Regions from separate parts of the Streptomyces sp. NPDC056452 genome, predicted to be linked through region 3. Evidence: riboswitches for the same ligand, from Rfam matches in the RefSeq annotation. Region 3 holds a riboswitch; each other region holds the start of a gene.
What was found. A riboswitch is a leader RNA that binds a small molecule or an ion and turns the genes downstream of it on or off. The one in region 3 is predicted to bind thiamine pyrophosphate.

Region 1 (6,264 bases), on a different contig from region 3:
GCAGAAATCACCGGACTCCTTGATGAGCCGGACGAGATCCGCCGCGTACCGCACGCCCTGCGGGTGCTTGACCCACTCGGCCATCGGGTCGCCCGGCGGGTCTCCGCGCACCGCGAGGATGTTGCGGATACCGGCGTCGGCGTACTGCCCGACCATGTTGCGCAGCTGGGCGACGGAGTGGTCGACGGCGGTGAGGTGCGCGACGGGGGTGAGCGTGGAGTCGGCGGCGATCTGCTGGGTCGCCCGCACCGTCCCCGCACGGGTGGAACCGCCGGCTCCGTACGTCACGGAGACGAAGCTCGGGCCCACCGCCTCGACGCGCCGCAGGGCGTTCCAGAGGTTCCGTTCGCCCTTCTCGGTCTTGGGCGCCCAGAACTCGAACGAGTACGACGTTCTGCCGGTCGCGAGCAGCTCACGCACGGTGCGAGCGTGATCAGTCCTGGTGGAGGGTGTGCCAAGAGCCATACTGGGAGGTTAACCAGGGCTCGGCGGTACCCCAACCAGACCGGGGCTTTTCGCCCGGATTAATGGGATTGCTGTCCACCCCTCGGACAGCCGGCTCCCGTGGGGCGCGAGGCCCGCCCTGTTCAGGCCGCGCGCGCCCGGATGCGCGCGGCGAGTGCCGCGGTCGCCGCGGCGGGATCCGCCGCTTCGGTGATCGCCCGCACGACAACGACCCGCCGGGCGCCCGCGTCCAGCACCTCGTCCAGATTGCCCGCGTTGATTCCGCCGATGGCGAACCAGGGGCGCGGCTGGTCGAGTGAGGCGGCGTAGCGGACGAGCCCCAGACCCGGGGCGTACCGGCCGGGCTTGGTCGGGGTGGGCCAGCAGGGGCCTGTGCAGAAGTAGTCCACGCCCGCCTCGGCGACGGCCGCGTCCACCTCGGACTCGGCGTGGGTGGACCGGCCGATCACCACCTCGGCGCCGATGACGCCGCGGGCGGCGGGCACCGGGAGATCGCCCTGCCCGAGGTGCAGCACGTCGGAGCCGATGGCGTGGGCGACGTCGGCCCGGTCGTTCACCGCGAGGAGCTTGCCGTGGCGCTTGCAGGCGTCCGCGAACACGGCCAGGTGTTCGAGCTCCTCCGCGGCTTCCATGCCCTTGTCGCGCAGCTGCACGATGTCGACGCCGGAGGAGAGCACGGCATCGAGGAACGCGGGAAGGTCGCCCTGCTGTTTGCGGGCGTCCGTGCAGAGGTAGAGCCGGGCGTCGGCCAGCAGCGAGCGAGGCGTGGACATGGTGGATTCCCCCCGTTGATAAAGGTCGTCGGCCCCACGGGCCGCCGACCCGGTGGTCGCCGGTCCGGCAGGTGCCGGTCACGGCAGAGTGCGGACCGTGAAGCACGGCCCGCACCCCGCATACGGTCGTCCGGTCAGACGGCGAGCGCCTGGGCCCGGCGCTTCACCTCCGTACCGCGATTCTCACTGAGGGCCTGCGCGGGCGTGCCGGGCAGGCTCGGGTCGGGGGTGAAGAGCCACTCCAGCATCTCTTCATCGCTGTAGCCGTCGTCCTTCAGGAGCGTCAGGGTCCCCGCGAGGCCCTTGACCACCTTGTTGCCGTCGATGAAGGCGGCAGGCACCTGGAGCGTCCGCCTCTCACCACGTCGTACGGCGATGAGCTGGCCCTCCTTGACCAGCTGCCGTACGCGCGTCACCTCGACATCGAGCATTTCCGCGATGTCGGGAAGGTGGAGCCAGTCGGGGACGAGAACATCGATCTTTGCGTCAATCTCGGTCACAGGGACAAGCCTGCCATCCCGGACCGACAGTCGGTAGCCGGGCCGCCCGTAAGGAGGTACCCGGGTCCTACAGCGCCGCCGCCTTCAGCGGTACGGAGGGGTCCGCGGCACGCACCGGATCAATGGGCGCCCCGGCCTCGATGAGCTTGCGCGCCTGGGCGAGGTCGCGCGGCCGGCTGACGGCGAGCACCGCCACCAGGGCGCCCTCGCGCAGCCAGCAGACCGTCCACGACGGGTCCGCCGGGTCGCCGCGCCACAGCAGGGTGTCGGCCGCGGCGTGGTGACCGGCGTACTGCACGAACCGGCCGAACTGCTCGGACCAGAAGTAGGGCACCGGGTCGTACGTCCGGGGCCGCCCGTCCGCGAGGGCGGCTGCGACCGTCCGGGGCCCCTGGAGGGCGTTGTCCCAGTGGTGGACGAGCAGCCGTTCGCCGTAGCGGGCGGAGGGGAAGGAGGCGCAGTCACCCACCGCGTACACGTCGGGCAGGGAGGTGCGCAGGGAGCCGTCGGCGGTGATCGAGCCGTCCGGGCCGAGCGCGATGCCGGAGCCTTCCAGCCAGCCGGTGGCGGGCCGTGCGCCGATGCCCACGATCACCGCTCCGGCGGGGATCACCCGGCCGTCCGCGAGGTGGACGGCACCGGGGTCGACGCGTGCCACCCGGGCGCCGGTGAGGAGTTCGGCCCCGCTCCCGGCGTACCAGCGGGCCATCGGAGCGGCGACCTCGGCGGGCAGGGTGCCCGCGAGGGGGCGTTCCGCGGCTTCGACGACGGTGACCGCGCAGCCCGCGGCACGGGCGGCGGTGGTGAATTCGGCACCGATCCAGCCGGCTCCCACGACCACGACGTCGTGCTGCCGCTCCAGGACGGGCCGCAGCCGTGCGGCATCGTCGACGGTGCGCAGCAGATGGACACCGGGAACGCCCTCGGAGCCGGGCAGGACGACGGGCTCGGCCCCGGTGGCGAGAACCAGCGCGTCGTACGGGACGGGGCCCTCGGGGGTGTCCAGCTCGTGTGCGGCGGCGCGCAGTCCGCTCACGTCGAGGCCCAGGCGGAGGGTGATGTCCAGGCCCTCGAAGTCGACGTCGAAGGCGGAGTCCTCGGCCTTGCCGAGCAGGACCGCCTTCGACAGGGGCGGCCTGTCGTACGGCTGGTGCGGTTCCGCGCCGATCAGGGTGACCCGGCCGGCGAAGCCCTGTTCGCGCAGGGCCACAGCGGTCTGCACGCCGGCCATGCCCGCGCCGACGACCACGACCCGGCGCGGCTGCTGTCCCGTTTCCCGCTGTTCCGTCTGCTCGCTCACCCGGCCACCCTAATCACCTGACGTTCCGTCAGGTGGCGAGCTCCTCCACCACGCTCGTCCCGCTGCCCTCCTGGGACTCCCACTCCCACCGCTCGTCCAGCCGCACGCGGCCGTCGGGAAGTTCCGTGACGGTGGAGACGCAGTGGCCGCCGGAGGTCGTTCCGTCCTGCTTCAGCTGCACGTACCGGAAGTCCAGGGTGTCGCCCTGCCTGGTGCCGACGAGATGTCCGCGGACGACGTCACCGCCCGCGTACTCGGCCCAGATCCGGCCCTCCCGCTCACGGTAGGCGAAGCGTGTGCGGGTGCCGACCTGGCCGGGTGCCTGGTCGACGACGGGCGACAGGACGAGTCCGTCGAGTGAACGGGCCACGGCGGCTGCTCCCTTACTGGCTGCGGGTGACGGGGTTTAGGGTGGCCAACGTAAGGCACTCGCGGGAGCCCGGACGCACCGGGCTGAGAGGGAGGCTGGCCGGCCTCCGACCGTACGAACCTGATCCGGGTCATGCCGGCGAAGGGAGGGGCTGGACGCCCATGCGCATCTCCGAGAACGGATCCGACGTCCTGGTCGTCGGGGGCGGCATCATCGGCCTGGTGACCGCCTGGCGGGCGGCCGGGCGCGGCATGTCCGTCGCGGTCGCCGATCCCGAACCGGGCGGCGGGGCCGCCCAGGTCGCGGCCGGCATGCTCGCCGCCGTCACCGAACTCCACTACGGCGAGCAGACGCTGCTCGGCCTCAATGTCGCCTCCGCCGCCCGCTATCCGGCGTTCGTGGCCGAGCTGGAGGAAGCGAGCGGACAGGAGACCGGTTTCCGTACCTGCGGCACGCTGGCCGTCGCGCTGGACTCCGACGACCGGGCCCATCTGCGGGAGCTGCACGCCCTGCAGCAGCGTTCGGGGCTGGAGTCGGAGTGGCTGAGCGGCCGCGAGTGCCGCCGGCTGGAGCCGATGCTCGCCCCCGGGGTGCGCGGTGGGCTGCGGGCCGACGGCGACCACCAGGTGGATCCCCGCCGACTGGCCTCGGCCCTGGTCACCGCGTGCGAGCGGGCCGGAGTGGTCTTCCACCGGGTCCGGGCGGAACGGCTCCGTGTGACGGGCGGCCGGGCGGCCGGAGCGGTCCTCGCGGACGGTACGGAGCTGAGCGCCGACCAGGTCGTGCTGGCCGCCGGCAGTCTCAGCGGCAGGCTCGCCGGGGTCCCCGAGGAGGTCGTGCCACCGGTCCGCCCGGTCAAGGGACAGGTGCTGCGGCTGGCCGTGCCGCCCGCGTACGCCCCCTTCCTCAGCCGGACCGTGCGGGCGGTGGTCCGCGGCAGTCACGTCTACCTCGTCCCGCGCGCCAACGGCGAGCTGGTCGTGGGCGCGACCAGCGAGGAGATGGGCTGGGACACCACGGTCACCGCGGGCGGGGTCTACGAACTGCTGCGCGACGCCCACGAGCTGGTGCCGGGCATCACCGAACTTCCGCTGACCGAGACCCGCGCGGGCCTGCGTCCCGCCTCTCCGGACAACGCACCGCTGCTGGGTCCGACGGCACTGCCCGGCCTGCACCTCGCCACCGGCCACCACCGCAACGGGGTGCTGCTGACGCCCGTCACCGGTGACGTGATGGCCCACGTGCTGACCACCGGCGAACTGCCCGCCGAGGCCCGCCCCTTCGCGCCGAGCCGCTTCGCGTCCTCCGGCCGGGGCCCCGCCTCGCCGCACCTCTCCCCCGGAGCCCCCTCTCCAGCACCTCAGGAGCAGCCCGCATGACCGAGCCCCTGCCCACCACCGTTTCCGCACCTGCGTCCACCTCCGGATCCGTGTCCGTGTCCGTGTCCGTCAACGGGGAGCACCGCACCGTCCCGGCCGGCACCGCGCTGGACGCCCTGGTCGCGACCCTGACCACGGCGCACTCCGGTGTCGCCGCCGCGGTCAACGAGGCCGTCGTGCCGCGCAGCCAGTGGTCCGCCACCGCCCTCGGCGAAGGTGACCGCGTCGAGGTCCTCACCGCGGTCCAGGGAGGCTGACCATGTCGGACGATCTCTTCACGCTCGGCTCCACCACCTTCTCGTCCCGGCTGATCATGGGAACGGGCGGTGCGCCCAGCCTCGAGGTGCTGGAGCGTTCCCTGGTCGCCTCGGGAACCGAGCTGACCACCGTCGCGATGCGCCGGCTCGACCCGACCGTGCAGGGCTCGGTGCTCTCCGTCCTGGAGCGGCTCTCCATCCGCGTCCTGCCCAACACCGCCGGCTGTTTCACCGCGGGCGAGGCCGTACTGACCGCCCGGCTGGCCAGGGAGGCGCTCGGCACCGACTGGATCAAGCTGGAGGTCGTGGCCGACGAGCGGACCCTGCTGCCCGATCCGATCGAGCTGCTGGACGCCGCCGAGACCCTGGCCGACGAGGGCTTCACCGTCCTTCCGTACACCAATGACGACCCGGTCCTCGCCCGGAAGCTCCAGGACGTCGGGTGCGCGGCGATCATGCCGCTCGGCTCCCCCATCGGCTCCGGGCTCGGCATCCGCAACCCGCACAACTTCCAGCTGATCATCGAGCAGGCCGCGGTCCCGGTGATCCTCGACGCCGGGGCGGGGACGGCGTCGGACGCGGCGCTGGCGATGGAGCTGGGGTGCGCCGCTGTGATGCTCGCCTCAGCGGTGACCCGGGCGCAGGAGCCGGAGCTGATGGCCGCGGCCATGCGGCACGCGGTGGACGGCGGGCGCCTGGCGTACCGGGCCGGCCGGATCCCGAGGCGGCATTTCGCCGAGGCGTCCTCGCCCGCCGGGGGCCGGGCGGTGCTGGATCCGGAGCGCCCGGCCTTCTGACGGGACTGCTCGGCCGGGCGGCACGGCTGCCCCACCGGCCGCGCTCCGGTCACAACACATGCATGTCCCTGTCACGGCTCGGCTTCAGAACGGTCCCCGGGCAGCCCCGGCCCGTCCGTCGTGTCCGTGGCGGCTCGTAGACTCGACCCGTGGACACGACCCTCCAGGACCCCCTCGTCGGGCAGCTGCTCGACGGCCGCTACCGCATCGACGCGCGCATCGCCGTCGGCGGCATGGCCACGGTCTACCGGGCCGTGGACACCCGTCTCGACCGGGTGCTCGCCCTCAAGGTGATGCATCCGGCTCTGGCGACCGACGCCGCGTTCGTGGAGCGCTTCATCCGCGAGGCCAAGTCCGTGGCCCGGCTGGCGCACCCCAATGTGGTGGCCGTCTTCGACCAGGGCGCCCAGGGCGCGTACGTGT
Region 2 (6,264 bases), on a different contig from region 3:
CGTGGAGCCGCTCGCGTCGGCGGACTGCAGCGCGCGGTAGAAGCCGAAGCCGTAGCCGCCGGACGTGTCCAGGGAGCGTTCCACCAGCACGCCCAGGGGCACGACGATGAGCAGCGCGACGGTCAGCAGTACGCCGCCGAGCAGGGCACGCTGCCCGGCCCCGCGCGGCCGGCGGGAGGTCTGCGCCGGGTCGACGAGCCTCAGCGCGGTCTCCCTGCGCCGCACGGTCCACGCGTGTACGGCGAGGATCCCGCCGACCGCGGCGAACTGGACCAGGGTCAGCACGGCGGCCGTCGGCAGATCGAGCAGCTGGGCGGTCTGCCGGTAGATCTCCACCTCCAGCGTGGAGTAGGCAGGACCGCCGAGGATCTGGACGACTCCGAAGGAGGTGAACGTGAAGAGGAAGACCATCAGGGCGGCGGCGCCCACGGCAGGCGCCAGCGCGGGCAGGGTGACCCGCCGCCAGGCCGCGAGGCGTCCCGCGCCGAGCACCCGGGCGGCCTCCTCCTGACGGGGGTCGAGTTGCGACCACAGCCCGCCGACGGTCCGTACGACGACCGCGTAGTTGAAGAAGACATGGGCGAGGAGGATCGCCCAGACCGTGGTGTCCAGCCGGACGCCCCACAGCTCGTCGAGAAATCCGCCGCGCCCCAGCAGTGCCAGGAACGCCGTCCCCACGACGACCGTAGGCAGGACGAACGGCACGGTCACGACCGCACGCAGCAGTTGCTTGCCGGGAAAGTCGAACCGGGCGAAGACGTAGGCTCCCGGCAGCGCGATCAGCAGCGTGAGCACGGTCGACGCGAGCGCCTGCCAGGTGGTGAACCAGAGGACGTCGGCGATGTCCGGCCGGCTCAGCACCTCGCCGATCCGGCCGAACTGCCAGACGCCGTCCGCCTTCAGCCCCCGGCCGACGATCGCGACGACGGGGTAGGCGAAGAACAGCGCGAAGAACGCGACGGGCACGGCCATCAGGCCGAGCCGCGCCGCGTTCCCCCTCCAGGAGGGACGCGCTGCTACTTCACGACGAGCGAGGACCACGACTGGACCCACTGCTCACGGTTCTTGGCGATCTTCTCCGGGTCCACGGTCGCCGGCTTGTCGACGGTCGCACCGAACTTCGTGAAGAGCTCCGGCAGGGCGGCGTCCTTCGCGACCGGGTTCACGAACATGTTGAGCGGCATGTCCTCCTGGAACTGCTTGCTGATCAGGAAGTCCAGCAGTGCCTTGCCGCCCGCCTCGTTCTTCGCACCGTCCAGCAGGCCGGCGAACTCGATCTGGCGGAAGCAGGTTCCGGTGGCGACCCCGGTCGGTGCCTCGGTGGGCCGGGGCTCCGCGTACAGCACCTCGACGGGCGGGCTGGAGGCGTACGAGACGACGAGCGGCCGGTCGGCCTTGGTCTTCTTGCCGCCCGCGGAGCCGGAGAACTCCTCGTTGTACGCCTGCTCCCAGCCGTCGACGACCTTGACGCCGTTGTTCTTCAGCTTCTTCCAGTAGTCCTGGTAGCCGTCCTCGCCGTAGGTGGCGACGGTGCCGAGGAGGAAGCCGAGGCCGGGCGAGGAGGTCGCCGCGTTCTCGGTGACGAGGAGGTTCTTGTACGCGGGCTTCAACAGGTCGTCGAACGACTGCGGCGGCGCGAGCTTCTTGTCCGCGAAGTACTTCTTGTCGTAGTTGATGCAGATGTCGCCGGTGTCGACGGGCGTGACCCGGTGCTTGTCCGCGTCCAGCTGGGTGTCGGCCGCGACGCGGTCGAGCCCCTTCGCCTCGTACGGCGTGAACAGTCCGTTGTCCAGGGCGCGCGAGAGCAGCGTGTTGTCGACGCCGAAGAACACATCGCCCCGGGGGGATCCCTTGGTCAGGATCTCCTGGTTGAGCGCGGCACCGGCGTCACCGCTCTTCAGCACCTTGACCGTGTAGCCGGTCTCCTTGGTGAACGCCTTGAGGACCGAGTCCGAGGCGTTGAAGGAGTCGTGGCTGACGAGCGTCACCGTCTTGGAGGCCTTGGAGTTCCCGGAACCGGAGGCATCGTCGTCGGATCCGCCGCAGCCCGCGAGCACGGTGACGCCCAGCGCGGCGGCAAGCGCCGTCGCGGCGCACTTCGTGGTGGTGTTCATGTGATTCCTCCTGGAAGTGACCAGGAAGAGACGCGGCCCCACCCGCTCGGCGAGCGGGCAGGGCGCAACAGCTTGAGTAAGGTCCGAACTTCCTACCCGGAATGACCCGGGCGAGGTTCAGAGGGTCTGCGGCTCGGTGCCGCACTCTCAGCGCTGTGGCGCTCCCCTGTCGGAATATGAAGTTGATTTCCGGGCCAGGCTACACCGGCCGGATCACGCCGTTCCGGCCGGATGGCGCCCGTACCCGGAACCGCGTCAGCGCTCGGAGGCCGCCAGCTGTCCGCAGGCCCCGTCGATCTCCTGACCACGGGTGTCACGGACCGTGACGGGCACACCGTGAGCGGCGATCGCGTCGACGAACGCCTTCTCGTCCTCGGGCCGCGAGGCGGTCCACTTGGAACCGGGCGTCGGGTTCAGCGGGATGAGGTTGACGTGCACCCGCTTGCCCTTGAGCAGCCGGCCCAGCCGGTCGCCCCGCCATGCCTGGTCGTTGATGTCGCGGATCAGCGCGTACTCGATGGAGATGCGCCGGCCGGACTTCTCGGCGTACTCCCACGCCGCGTCCAGCACCTCCCGGACGTTCCAGCGCGTGTTCACGGGAACGAGGGTGTCGCGCAGCTCGTCGTCCGGGGCGTGGAGCGAGACGGCGAGACGGCACTTGAAGCCCTCGTCGGCGAAGCGCAGCATGGCCGGCACCAGGCCCACCGTGGACACGGTGATCCCACGCTGCGAGAGTCCGAGCCCGTCCGGCTCGGGGTCGGTCAGCCGCCGGATCGCCCCGACGACGCGCTTGTAGTTGGCCAGGGGCTCGCCCATACCCATGAAGACGATGTTGGAGAGCCGCGCGGGCCCGCCCGGGACCTCACCGTCGCGCAGCGCCCGCATGCCGTCCACGATCTGGTGCACGATCTCGGCGGTCGAGAGGTTCCGGTCGAGGCCGGCCTGCCCGGTCGCGCAGAACGGACAGTTCATCCCGCACCCGGCCTGCGAGGAGATGCACATCGTCACCCGGTCCGGGTACCGCATGAGGACGGACTCGACGAGCGTCCCGTCGTGCAGCTTCCAGAGCGTCTTACGGGTGGTGTCGTCGTCGCAGCTGATGTGGCGCATCACGGACATCAGGTCGGGGAACAGCGCCTCGGCGAGCTTCTCCCGCGAAGCGGCCGGGATGTTGTTCCACTCGGCCGGGTCGTGCGCGTACCGCGCGAAGTAGTGCTGCGACAGCTGCTTGGCGCGGAAGGGCTTCTCGCCGGTCGCGGCGACTGCTTCCTTGCGCTCGTCGGGGCTGAGGTCGGCGAGGTGCCGCGGCGGCTGCTTGGCTCCGCGGGGCGCGACAAACTGGAGTTCTCCGGGCTTAGGCATGGTTCTTCCAGTGTCGCAGACACGCCGTGGTACCAGAGGTCGTCGCCCGCCCGGGTGGGCGAGGGCGCGACCGTGTCCGGGGCGCTGCCGGCGCCGTCCGCCGATGTCGGAGGCCTTGTGACGGCCCACGGGCGGGTGCGGGCCGCGCGCACGACCGTGACCGATCGCACCCAAGGACTGCTGTACGCGGTGCGGCTGCCCACCCCCGGCGCCGAGGCCCGGACACCGCACGAGTGAGGGTCCGCCGCCCTGTGGGCAACGGACCCTCACTCGTAGAACTGCAGGTCACACGGCACGTGGCCGCAACAGTGGCTCAGCCGGATCCGACGAACAGCACCAGCAGCAGCCAGACCACCGGCGCGGTCGGCAGCAGCGAGTCGAGCCGGTCCATGATGCCGCCGTGACCCGGCAGCAGTGTGCCCATGTCCTTGATCCCGAGGTCACGCTTGATCATGGACTCACCCAGGTCACCGAGGGTGGCACTGGCGGCGACCGCGAGGCCCAGCAGCAGCCCCTGCCACCACCTGCCGTCGTCGATCAGGAACTGCATGCACAGCGCACCGGCGACCATCGCGAACCCGATCGCGCCGAAGAGGCCCTCGCGGGTCTTCCCGGGACTGATGCGCGGCGCGAGCTTGTGCGTACCGAAGCGCCAGCCGACGGCGTACGCACCGGTGTCGGCGACCACGGTGAGCAGCAGGAAGGTCAGCACCCGCCACGGACCGTCGTCCGCGGTGAGCATCATCGCGACGAACGTCGCCAGGAACGGCACGTAGAAGACGGCGAAGACACCGGCCGTGACGTCCCTGAGGTAGCCCTCCGGCGGCTCGGTCATCCGCCAGACGAGCACCGCGAGCGCGGTGAGCGCCATGGCGACCCAGGCGCCCTCCGCGTCCCGCACGTAGCCGGCGACGACCATGGCGGCGCCGCCGACGGCGAGCGGCACGAGGGGGGCGTTGATCCCCTTGCGCTCCTTGAGGCGCGAGGTGAGCTCCCAGAGCCCGACCACCACCGCCAGCACGACCACACCGACGAAGACGGCCTTCACGATGAAGAGCGAACCGGCCACGACCACGCCGAGCCCGAGACCGACCCCTATCGCGGCGCGCAGATCACGACCTGCCCGCTTCTTCTGCGGTGGGGGCGACGGCAACGAGGTGGACATGGGCTCCTGCTGCTTCTCGTCACGGAACAGGGGACCGCTGACGTGCGCGGCTTCCCTGTCCCGGTTGTCGCGGTCGTCTGCGTCTCTACCTGCGTCGGGAACGTCCGGCACGATGGGCATGGGCCGAGTCTGCTGGGCGACGTGCACATCGTGGGCAGGACCCGCCGGAGCGGTCCCCATCTCGGGCGGACCCCAGTAGCCGGCGCCCTGCGGGGCGCCCCAGGAAGAGTCGTTCATCAGACCTCGAGCAGCTCGGCTTCCTTGTGCTTGAGCAGCTCGTCCACCTGTGCGACGTACTTCGCGGTGGTGTCGTCGAGCTCCTTCTCCGCACGGCGGACCTCGTCCTCGCCGGACTCCTTGTCCTTGACGAGCTTGTCGAGCGACTCCTTGGCCTTGCGGCGGATGGAGCGGATCGAGATCTTGGAGTCCTCGGCCTTGGTCTTGGCGACCTTGATGTACTCCTTGCGGCGGTCCTGCGTGAGCTCCGGGAACGTCACACGGATGATGTTGCCGTCGTTGCTCGGGTTGACGCCGAGGTCGGAGTCGCGGATCGCCTGCTCGATGTTGCGCAGCGCGGTCTTGTCGAACGGAGTCACCACTGCCATGCGCGGCTCGGGGACCGAGAACGAGGCCAGCTGGTTGATCGGGGTCAGCGCGCCGTAGTAGTCGGCGACGATCTTGTTGAACATCGCCGGGTGCGCACGGCCGGTACGGATCGCCGCAAAGTCCTCTTTGGCGACCACGACGGCCTTCTCCATCTTCTCCTCGGCCTCGAGGAGGATTTCTTCGATCACCACGTGCTCCTGCGTGTCTTGAGTGGGCCCGGCATCGTCGGGCCCTGCGGATCCTGCGTCGCGTCCTCACCTGCACGGTGTCCGACCGGCAGGCCGTTGTCCATCCTTTGGGCCGTCAGGCCCTGGTGCTCTCGTCACTCACGAGCGTGCCGATCTTCTCACCCTTGACCGCGCGGGCGATATTGCCCTCCGTGGTCAGCTCGAAGACGAGGATCGGAAGCTGATTGTCACGGCAGAGCGTGATGGCGGTGGCGTCGGCGACCTTGAGGTCGCGGGCGAGCACCTCGCTGTACTCCAGCGCGTCGAACTTCACCGCAGCGGGGTTGTTCTTCGGGTCGGAGTCGTAGACGCCGTCCACGCCGTTCTTGCCCATCAGCAGCGCCTCCGCCTCGATCTCGAGGGCGCGCTGGGCCGCGGTGGTGTCGGTGGAGAAGTACGGCATGCCCATGCCCGCGCCGAAGATGACGACGCGTCCCTTCTCCAGGTGCCGTACGGCACGGAGCGGGATGTACGGCTCCGCGACCTGACCCATCGTGATGGCGGTCTGGACGCGTGAGTCGATGCCTTCCTTCTCCAGGAAGTCCTGCAGTGCCAGGCAGTTCATGACCGTGCCGAGCATGCCCATGTAGTCGGACCGTGCCCGGTCCATGCCGCGCTGCTGCAGCTCGGCGCCGCGGAAGAAGTTGCCACCGCCGATGACGACCGCGATCTCCGCGCCGTCCCGTACGACCGCGGCGATCTCGCGGGCGATGGCGTGCACGACATCGGGGTCGACGCCGAGACCCCCACCACCGGCGAACGCCTCGCCGGACAGCTTCAGCATGAAGCG
Region 3 (6,264 bases):
CGGGACGCCCTGGCCGACCCGACCGCGGGGCCGGCCTCACGGACCCCGCACCGCTCGGCGAACCGCATCCCGAAGATCGGCTACAGCAGACCGGATTTCTCCGGCCCGCAGGACGGCCCGTCGGCCGGACCGCGTCCGTCGTTCACCAGCCCCGACTTCACCAGTCCCGACTTCGGCGGCCCCGAACACCAGCCTGAGTGATCCCGGTCGCGATCCGGCACCGCAGGGGCCGTTTCGCGACCCGGCACCGCAGGGGCCGTTCCACGACCCGGCAGGGCAGGGGCCGTTCCACGACCCGGCAGGGCAGGGGCCGTTTCGCGATCCGGCACGGCGAAGGCCGGGGCAGCTCGCGCTGCACCCGGCCTCTGCGTTGTTCGGTGTGCGTGGTGCTCCGACCACCCGGTCGGAGCGCCCCGTCAGACTCCCTGGGGGGCGAGCTTGGGGTTCGCGCCGTACTCGTTGGCCTCGTGCGCACCCTCGGAGCACATGAAGACGAGCAGGATGATGCCGCCCACGAGCGGGACGAACGAGATCAGGAACCACCAGCCCGAACGGCCCGTGTCGTGCAGCCGGCGGACGACGACGGCGAGCGAGGGGATGATCACAGCGAGGATGTAGATGATGTACGGGATCTGGGTGTCGATGGCAGCACCGATACCGAGCAGGACCCCGGCGATGATGACGTTGAAGAGCGCGAACATCCAGTACTCCTTGCGGCGCGCACGACCGCTGAAGCCCGCGTAGTTCTTGAGTACGTTCAGGTACCAGCTCACTGTGTTTCCCTCCCCTGGCGCCCCCGGTCGGGGCGCACACCTTTTCGGCCAAGCACAGCGGAAGGTAAGGCACAGATAAGGAAGTGGTCAAGCCAGGGCATGCCCCTGCCGAAACGTACATAGACCTGCCACGTTTCCGTGTCCGTACCGTCGCCGAACTGCACCTGGAATCAGGCGATCAGAGGACCCATCACGCGAAACCAGCCATTGCTCATACTCTTCGTGCTCAATGCGGACAATATGATGAACAGCCAGGCGGCGCCGCCCCGGACACGCAACACCCGGGACAGCGCCGTGACTTCCTGCGAATCCGCCAGCAGTCAGTCCGCCAGCGGCAGGTACACACGGTTGCCGCTCGCGGCGAACTCCTTCGACTTCTCCAGCATCCCCGCCTCGATCTCCTCTTCCGAGGCAGAGGGGAGAAGGTCGGGGGCGAACTGCTCCGTGATGCTCCTGCTGATCTTCATCGAACAGAACTTCGGGCCGCACATCGAGCAGAAGTGCGCCGTCTTCGCCGGCTCGGCCGGCAGCGTCTCGTCGTGGAACTCCCGTGCCGTGTCGGGGTCGAGCGCCAGGTTGAACTGGTCCTCCCAGCGGAACTCGAACCGGGCGTCCGACAGCGCGTCGTCCCACTCCTGCGCCCCGGGGTGGCCCTTGGCGAGATCCGCCGCATGCGCGGCGATCTTGTAGGTGATGACGCCGGTCTTCACGTCGTCCCTGTTCGGCAGGCCCAGGTGCTCCTTGGGCGTGACGTAGCAGAGCATCGCCGTCCCCCACCAGGCGATCATCGCCGCACCGATACCCGAGGTGATGTGGTCGTACGCCGGGGCGACATCGGTGGTCAGCGGGCCGAGCGTGTAGAACGGCGCCTCCTCGCAGATCTCCTGCTGGAGGTCGATGTTCTCCTTGATCTTGTGCATCGGGACATGGCCCGGGCCCTCGATCATCGTCTGGACGCCGAACCGCTTGGCGACGGAGTTCAGTTCACCGAGCGTGCGCAGTTCGGCGAACTGGGCCTCGTCGTTGGCGTCGGCGATGGAGCCGGGGCGCAGGCCGTCACCGAGCGAGTAGGTCACGTCGTAGGCCGCGAGGATCTCGCAGAGCTCCTCGAAATGCTCGTAGAGGAACGACTCCTTGTGGTGCGCGAGGCACCAGGCCGCCATGATCGAGCCGCCGCGGGAGACGATGCCGGTCTTGCGGCGGGCCGTCAGCGGGACGTACGGCAGCCGGACCCCCGCGTGCACCGTCATGTAGTCGACGCCCTGTTCGGCCTGCTCGATGACGGTGTCCTTGTACATCTCCCAGGTCAGCTCCTCGGCCCGGCCGTCCACCTTCTCCAGGGCCTGGTAGAGCGGAACGGTGCCGATCGGAACGGGGGAGTTGCGCAGGACCCACTCGCGCGTGGTGTGGATGTTGCGGCCGGTGGACAGGTCCATGACCGTGTCGGCACCCCACTTGGTCGCCCAGGTCATCTTGTCCACCTCCTCCTCGATGGAGGAGGTGACCGCCGAGTTGCCGATGTTGGCGTTGACCTTCACCAGGAACCGCTTGCCGATGATCATCGGCTCGATCTCCGGGTGGTTGACGTTGGCCGGCAGCACGGCCCGCCCTGCCGCGATCTCCTCGCGCACCACCTCGGGCGCCACGTTCTCCCTGATCGCGACGTACTCCATCTCCGGAGTGATCTCGCCGCGACGGGCGTACGCGAGCTGTGTGACCGGCTGACCGTCGCGGCTGCGTCGGGGCTGGCGGGGGCGGCCGGGGAAGACCGCGTCGAGGTTGCGCAGGCCGCCGCGCGGCGACGTGTGCTTGAGGCCGTCGTCCTCGGGGCGCGCGGGGCGGCCCGCGTACTCCTCGGTGTCGCCGCGGGCGATGATCCAGTTCTCCCGCAGGGGCGTGAGCCCACGGCGGACATCGGTCTCGGTGGTGGGATCGGTGTACGGCCCCGACGTGTCGTAGAGCGTCACGTCCTTGCCGTTGGTGAGGTGCACCTGACGGACCGGCACCCGGAGGTCCGGGCGCGAGCCCTGGACGTACCCCTTGTGCCAGCCGATGGACTTCCCGGCCTCGTTGTTCGCCGCGTCCTGCGCATTCTGGGCGTTCTGCGCATTCTGCTTCGAGGCAGGCGTGCGTGCGTCCGCTGTGGTCATGAGACCTACTCCCTACGCCGGCATTACCCGGTAACAGGTTCGGCGGTCGGCGCAGCGTGTCCCGTACGGATATACGGAGGTCAGCGCCCTCTCAGCCCGGTGCTCCGAGCTCCCGCGTGTACAAATGTGCCTCCACGCTAGCCTCCCTCCTGGCGTGCTGGCCAGAGGGCCTCTCCCGTTCTTGGGATGATCGCCCGGTGACGTCCTCCCCGAGCGCCCCCGCACCGCACGGCCCCGAGTCCGGCAGCACGCAGAGCCATGCACCGGGCCACACCCACAGCCACGGCCCCGCCGCGCCCGTGTCCAAGCACCTGCGCAAGGTCATCGCCGCCGTGCTGATCCCGTTCGCCGCAGCGGTCCTCGTCGGTCTGGTGGTCTTCTGGCCGGGCGGCGCTCCCTCCCACGAGCGCACGGGTGTCGGTTTCGACCGGCAGACCCAGCAGGGCAAGGTGGTGGAGATCGCCAGGGTGGACTGCGCGGACGTGAACGCCGCGCAGGTGCCGCCGACCGGCGACACCTCGACGCCCTCGGGGCGTGAGGCCGTCAACGAGCAGTCGGGGCTGTGCAAGAAGGCCACGATCGAGGTGACGACCGGCAAGGACAAGGGCCGAACGTTCGTCGAGATCATCCAGCCCGACGCGACCAGGCAACTGAAGGACCGTCAGGGGGTGGTGGTGGCGTACGCGCCCGACGCGCCCCGTGATCTGCAGTACTCGGTGACCGACGTCGACCGCACGTTCCCGATGGCTCTGCTCGCCGGGATCTTCGCCCTCGCGGTGATCGTGGTGGGCAGGCTGCGCGGCCTGATGGCGCTCATCGCGCTCGCGGTCTCGTTCGCCGTGCTGACGCTGTTCATCCTCCCGGCGATCCTGCAGGGTTCGAATCCGCTGGTCGTCGCGGTGATCGGGGCCAGCGCCATCATGCTGATCGCCCTCTACATGTGTCACGGGCTGACCGCGCGTACCTCCGTGGCCGTCATCGGCACACTCGTCTCGCTGCTGCTGATCGGGCTGCTGGGCTCGCTCTTCATCGGCTGGGCGAGCCTGAGCGGCAACACCGATGACAACACCGGCCTGATCCACGGGCTGTTCCCGGACATCGACATGAGCGGCTTGCTGCTGGCCGGTGTGATCATCGGCTCGCTCGGCGTGCTCGACGACGTGACCGTCACCCAGACGTCGGCGGTCTGGGAACTGCACCAGGCAGACCCGACGATGGGCGTACGACGGCTCTACCGGGCGGGCATCAGGATCGGGCGCGACCACATCGCCTCGGTCGTCAACACGCTCGTACTCGCCTATGCGGGAGCCGCGCTGCCCCTGCTGCTGCTCTTCTCCATCGCCCAGAGCAGCGTGGGAACGGTGGCCACCAGCGAACTGGTCGCGATGGAGATCGTCCGGACCCTGGTCGGATCGATCGGGCTGGTCGCCTCGGTGCCGGTGACGACGGTGCTCGCGGCCCTGGTGGTCTCCGCGGACCGCACGGGGCTCGGCGCGGAAGCCGGAGCTCCTGCCCCCGTACGGACCGGGAGGGGCCGACGCCGTAAGGCGTGAGCGCGAACGCCGGGCCCACATGGCACCGGTGTTGCCTGCTCAGCGGGTGGTCCCTGTTCAGCCGGCGTTCTGTTCCTTGGCGAGGATGCGGCCCAGCGCCTCTTCCAGATTGCCGTCGAAGTCACCCAGCGTGTGCTCCTGCCCCAGTGGCACCAGCTTGTCCGTCCGGTCGAGAAATGCCACAAGAGGCGCCGTGCCGGCGCGGAAGAGCGCACGATCCGTGCCGACCTGGAGCCGGATGTGTACGTCCGAGAGGCCCTCGGGCTCGGTCGGGCCGATATGCACATCGCCGTCGCCGCTCGGGTTGTTGAGACCGTCGAGCAGCAGCTCACGGCCGAATGCCCAGGTGACGGGGGCGTCACCTGGCAGGTGGAAGGTCATCCGGATCGCGTACGGATCGCCCACTTCGTACCGGAGCTCCACCGGAATACGGAACGAAAGCTCCTCGGAGACGAGGAAGCTCATCATGACCTCTGCTTGAACCGACTCGCGCATCGTTCAACCCCGCAGTAGATGAATCTGGCCAGGAATGATCCCCCATGGCCCTATTGACGCCATCGTGGTGCACGCGATAGCAGATCACAAGGAGTGATTTTTCAGATACTGATAGAGAACACGAACGAGCGCAAGAGGCTGGTCACTTCACAGCGTAGTTGTTCGACTGCGGGGAGCAACCGTTCCTCTTGGTCCAGAGGTAGTGAAATGGCCATGGCCGCAACGGCGGTTCCCACCGTGATCGGGATGGCCGCGCAGACCGTTCCCAGCGCGTATTCCTGTCGTTCAACGACGGGTTCCGTACGGTTCATTGATCTCATCCGGTCGAGAAACGCCGGACGATCCCTTACGGAGTAGCGCGTCAGTGGTTGCACTGGGTGACGGTCCAGATGCTCCTCGCGCGCCCTCTCGTCGAGCTGGCTCAACAGACACTGGCCGAGAGCATGTGCATGGCCGGTCTCGCGGAAGGCGGCCCACTCCTCGACGGCGGGGAAGTCGGGCGTATCGGCCACCGCGACGAGGTCGATCTCCCCGTCCCGGTAGACAGCGCAGTACACGGGCGCCCCGATGACATCGGCCCAGTGCGCGAGCGATTCGATGATCACACCGCGACGGGGTGCGGTCGCCCGGCCTCCGACGAGGCGCTCCGCAGCGGCACCGAACAGGAAGACACCGTTCTCCCTGCGGAGGTAGCCCTCATGGGTCAGGGTGCGCAGCAGGTGATAGGCAGTGGGAAGAGGAAGCCCCGCTTCCCGTGCGAGCTGCTTGGCCGGCGCCCCGTCCCGATGGGTGCCCACAGCCTCCAGCAGTCTCAACGCCCGCTGAACCGAACCGATCAACGTCGGGACAGCGGTACTCGATGCCGTGGTCAAAGGTCACCCCCAGGCATGGTGACGGGCGTTCAGCCCTCCCGCGGGGGCCGCCCCCGCGGGCCCGCCGCGAGCCGGGGGTCCGGAGACCGGACGGTCGCACACACCACTGGTCAGGACGGTGACGGACAGTCATTTCCCAGCCGACGGCAGCGGTCTGCCACTGTATCGGCACCGTCCGTCACGAGTGAGGTTTCATCCTGGACTTAGCTCAGCTGGGCTAATCGCCGAATCTGCGGCCGGGCTCCCGTCCCTCACGCACCCGGCTGCCCGGCACCCGGCCCCGTTCGCGCCTACCAGTCGCTGCGGGAGGAAGACGCCAGGAACTTCCGCACGACGAAGATCAGACCGCCCACCAGGACGACGAAGACCAGCGCCTTGAACAGCAGACCGATCACGAAGCCGACCACGCTGGCGATGAGGC

Region 1: it holds a riboswitch for thiamine pyrophosphate, as region 3 does, so the genes downstream of both, thiO (glycine oxidase ThiO) here and thiC (phosphomethylpyrimidine synthase ThiC) in region 3, are expected to answer to the same signal.
Region 2: it holds a riboswitch for thiamine pyrophosphate, as region 3 does, so the genes downstream of both, ACFQ6X_RS07575 (thiamine ABC transporter substrate binding subunit) here and thiC (phosphomethylpyrimidine synthase ThiC) in region 3, are expected to answer to the same signal.

Annotation. Positions count from the first base shown of each region.
Region 1 is NZ_JBHTRI010000045.1:10,014-16,277, forward strand. It holds gene metF (methylenetetrahydrofolate reductase [NAD(P)H]) at 1-465, opposite strand, end outside; gene thiE (thiamine phosphate synthase) at 588-1,238, opposite strand; gene ACFQ6X_RS32115 (Rv2175c family DNA-binding protein) at 1,373-1,738, opposite strand; gene ACFQ6X_RS32120 (NAD(P)/FAD-dependent oxidoreductase) at 1,806-2,969, opposite strand; gene ACFQ6X_RS32125 (hypothetical protein) at 3,067-3,408, opposite strand; TPP riboswitch at 3,460-3,572, shown strand; gene thiO (glycine oxidase ThiO) at 3,570-4,787, shown strand; gene thiS (sulfur carrier protein ThiS) at 4,784-5,044, shown strand; gene ACFQ6X_RS32140 (thiazole synthase) at 5,047-5,841, shown strand; gene pknB (Stk1 family PASTA domain-containing Ser/Thr kinase) at 5,991-6,264, shown strand, end outside.
Region 2 is NZ_JBHTRI010000005.1:236,265-242,528, reverse strand. It holds gene ACFQ6X_RS07580 (ABC transporter permease) at 1-972, opposite strand, end outside; gene ACFQ6X_RS07575 (thiamine ABC transporter substrate binding subunit) at 1,017-2,114, opposite strand; TPP riboswitch at 2,186-2,292, opposite strand; gene rlmN (23S rRNA (adenine(2503)-C(2))-methyltransferase RlmN) at 2,370-3,476, opposite strand; gene ACFQ6X_RS07565 (hypothetical protein) at 3,549-3,713, shown strand; gene ACFQ6X_RS07560 (phosphatidate cytidylyltransferase) at 3,790-4,878, opposite strand; gene frr (ribosome recycling factor) at 4,878-5,435, opposite strand; gene pyrH (UMP kinase) at 5,551-6,264, opposite strand, start outside.
Region 3 is NZ_JBHTRI010000002.1:34,644-40,907, forward strand. It holds gene ACFQ6X_RS02460 (hypothetical protein) at 1-201, shown strand, start outside; gene ACFQ6X_RS02465 (DUF805 domain-containing protein) at 417-773, opposite strand; gene thiC (phosphomethylpyrimidine synthase ThiC) at 1,094-2,923, opposite strand; TPP riboswitch at 2,916-3,049, opposite strand; gene ACFQ6X_RS02475 (YibE/F family protein) at 3,121-4,476, shown strand; gene ACFQ6X_RS02480 (SsgA family sporulation/cell division regulator) at 4,534-4,971, opposite strand; gene ACFQ6X_RS02485 (IclR family transcriptional regulator) at 5,073-5,843, opposite strand; gene ACFQ6X_RS02490 (DUF5326 family protein) at 6,134-6,264, opposite strand, start outside.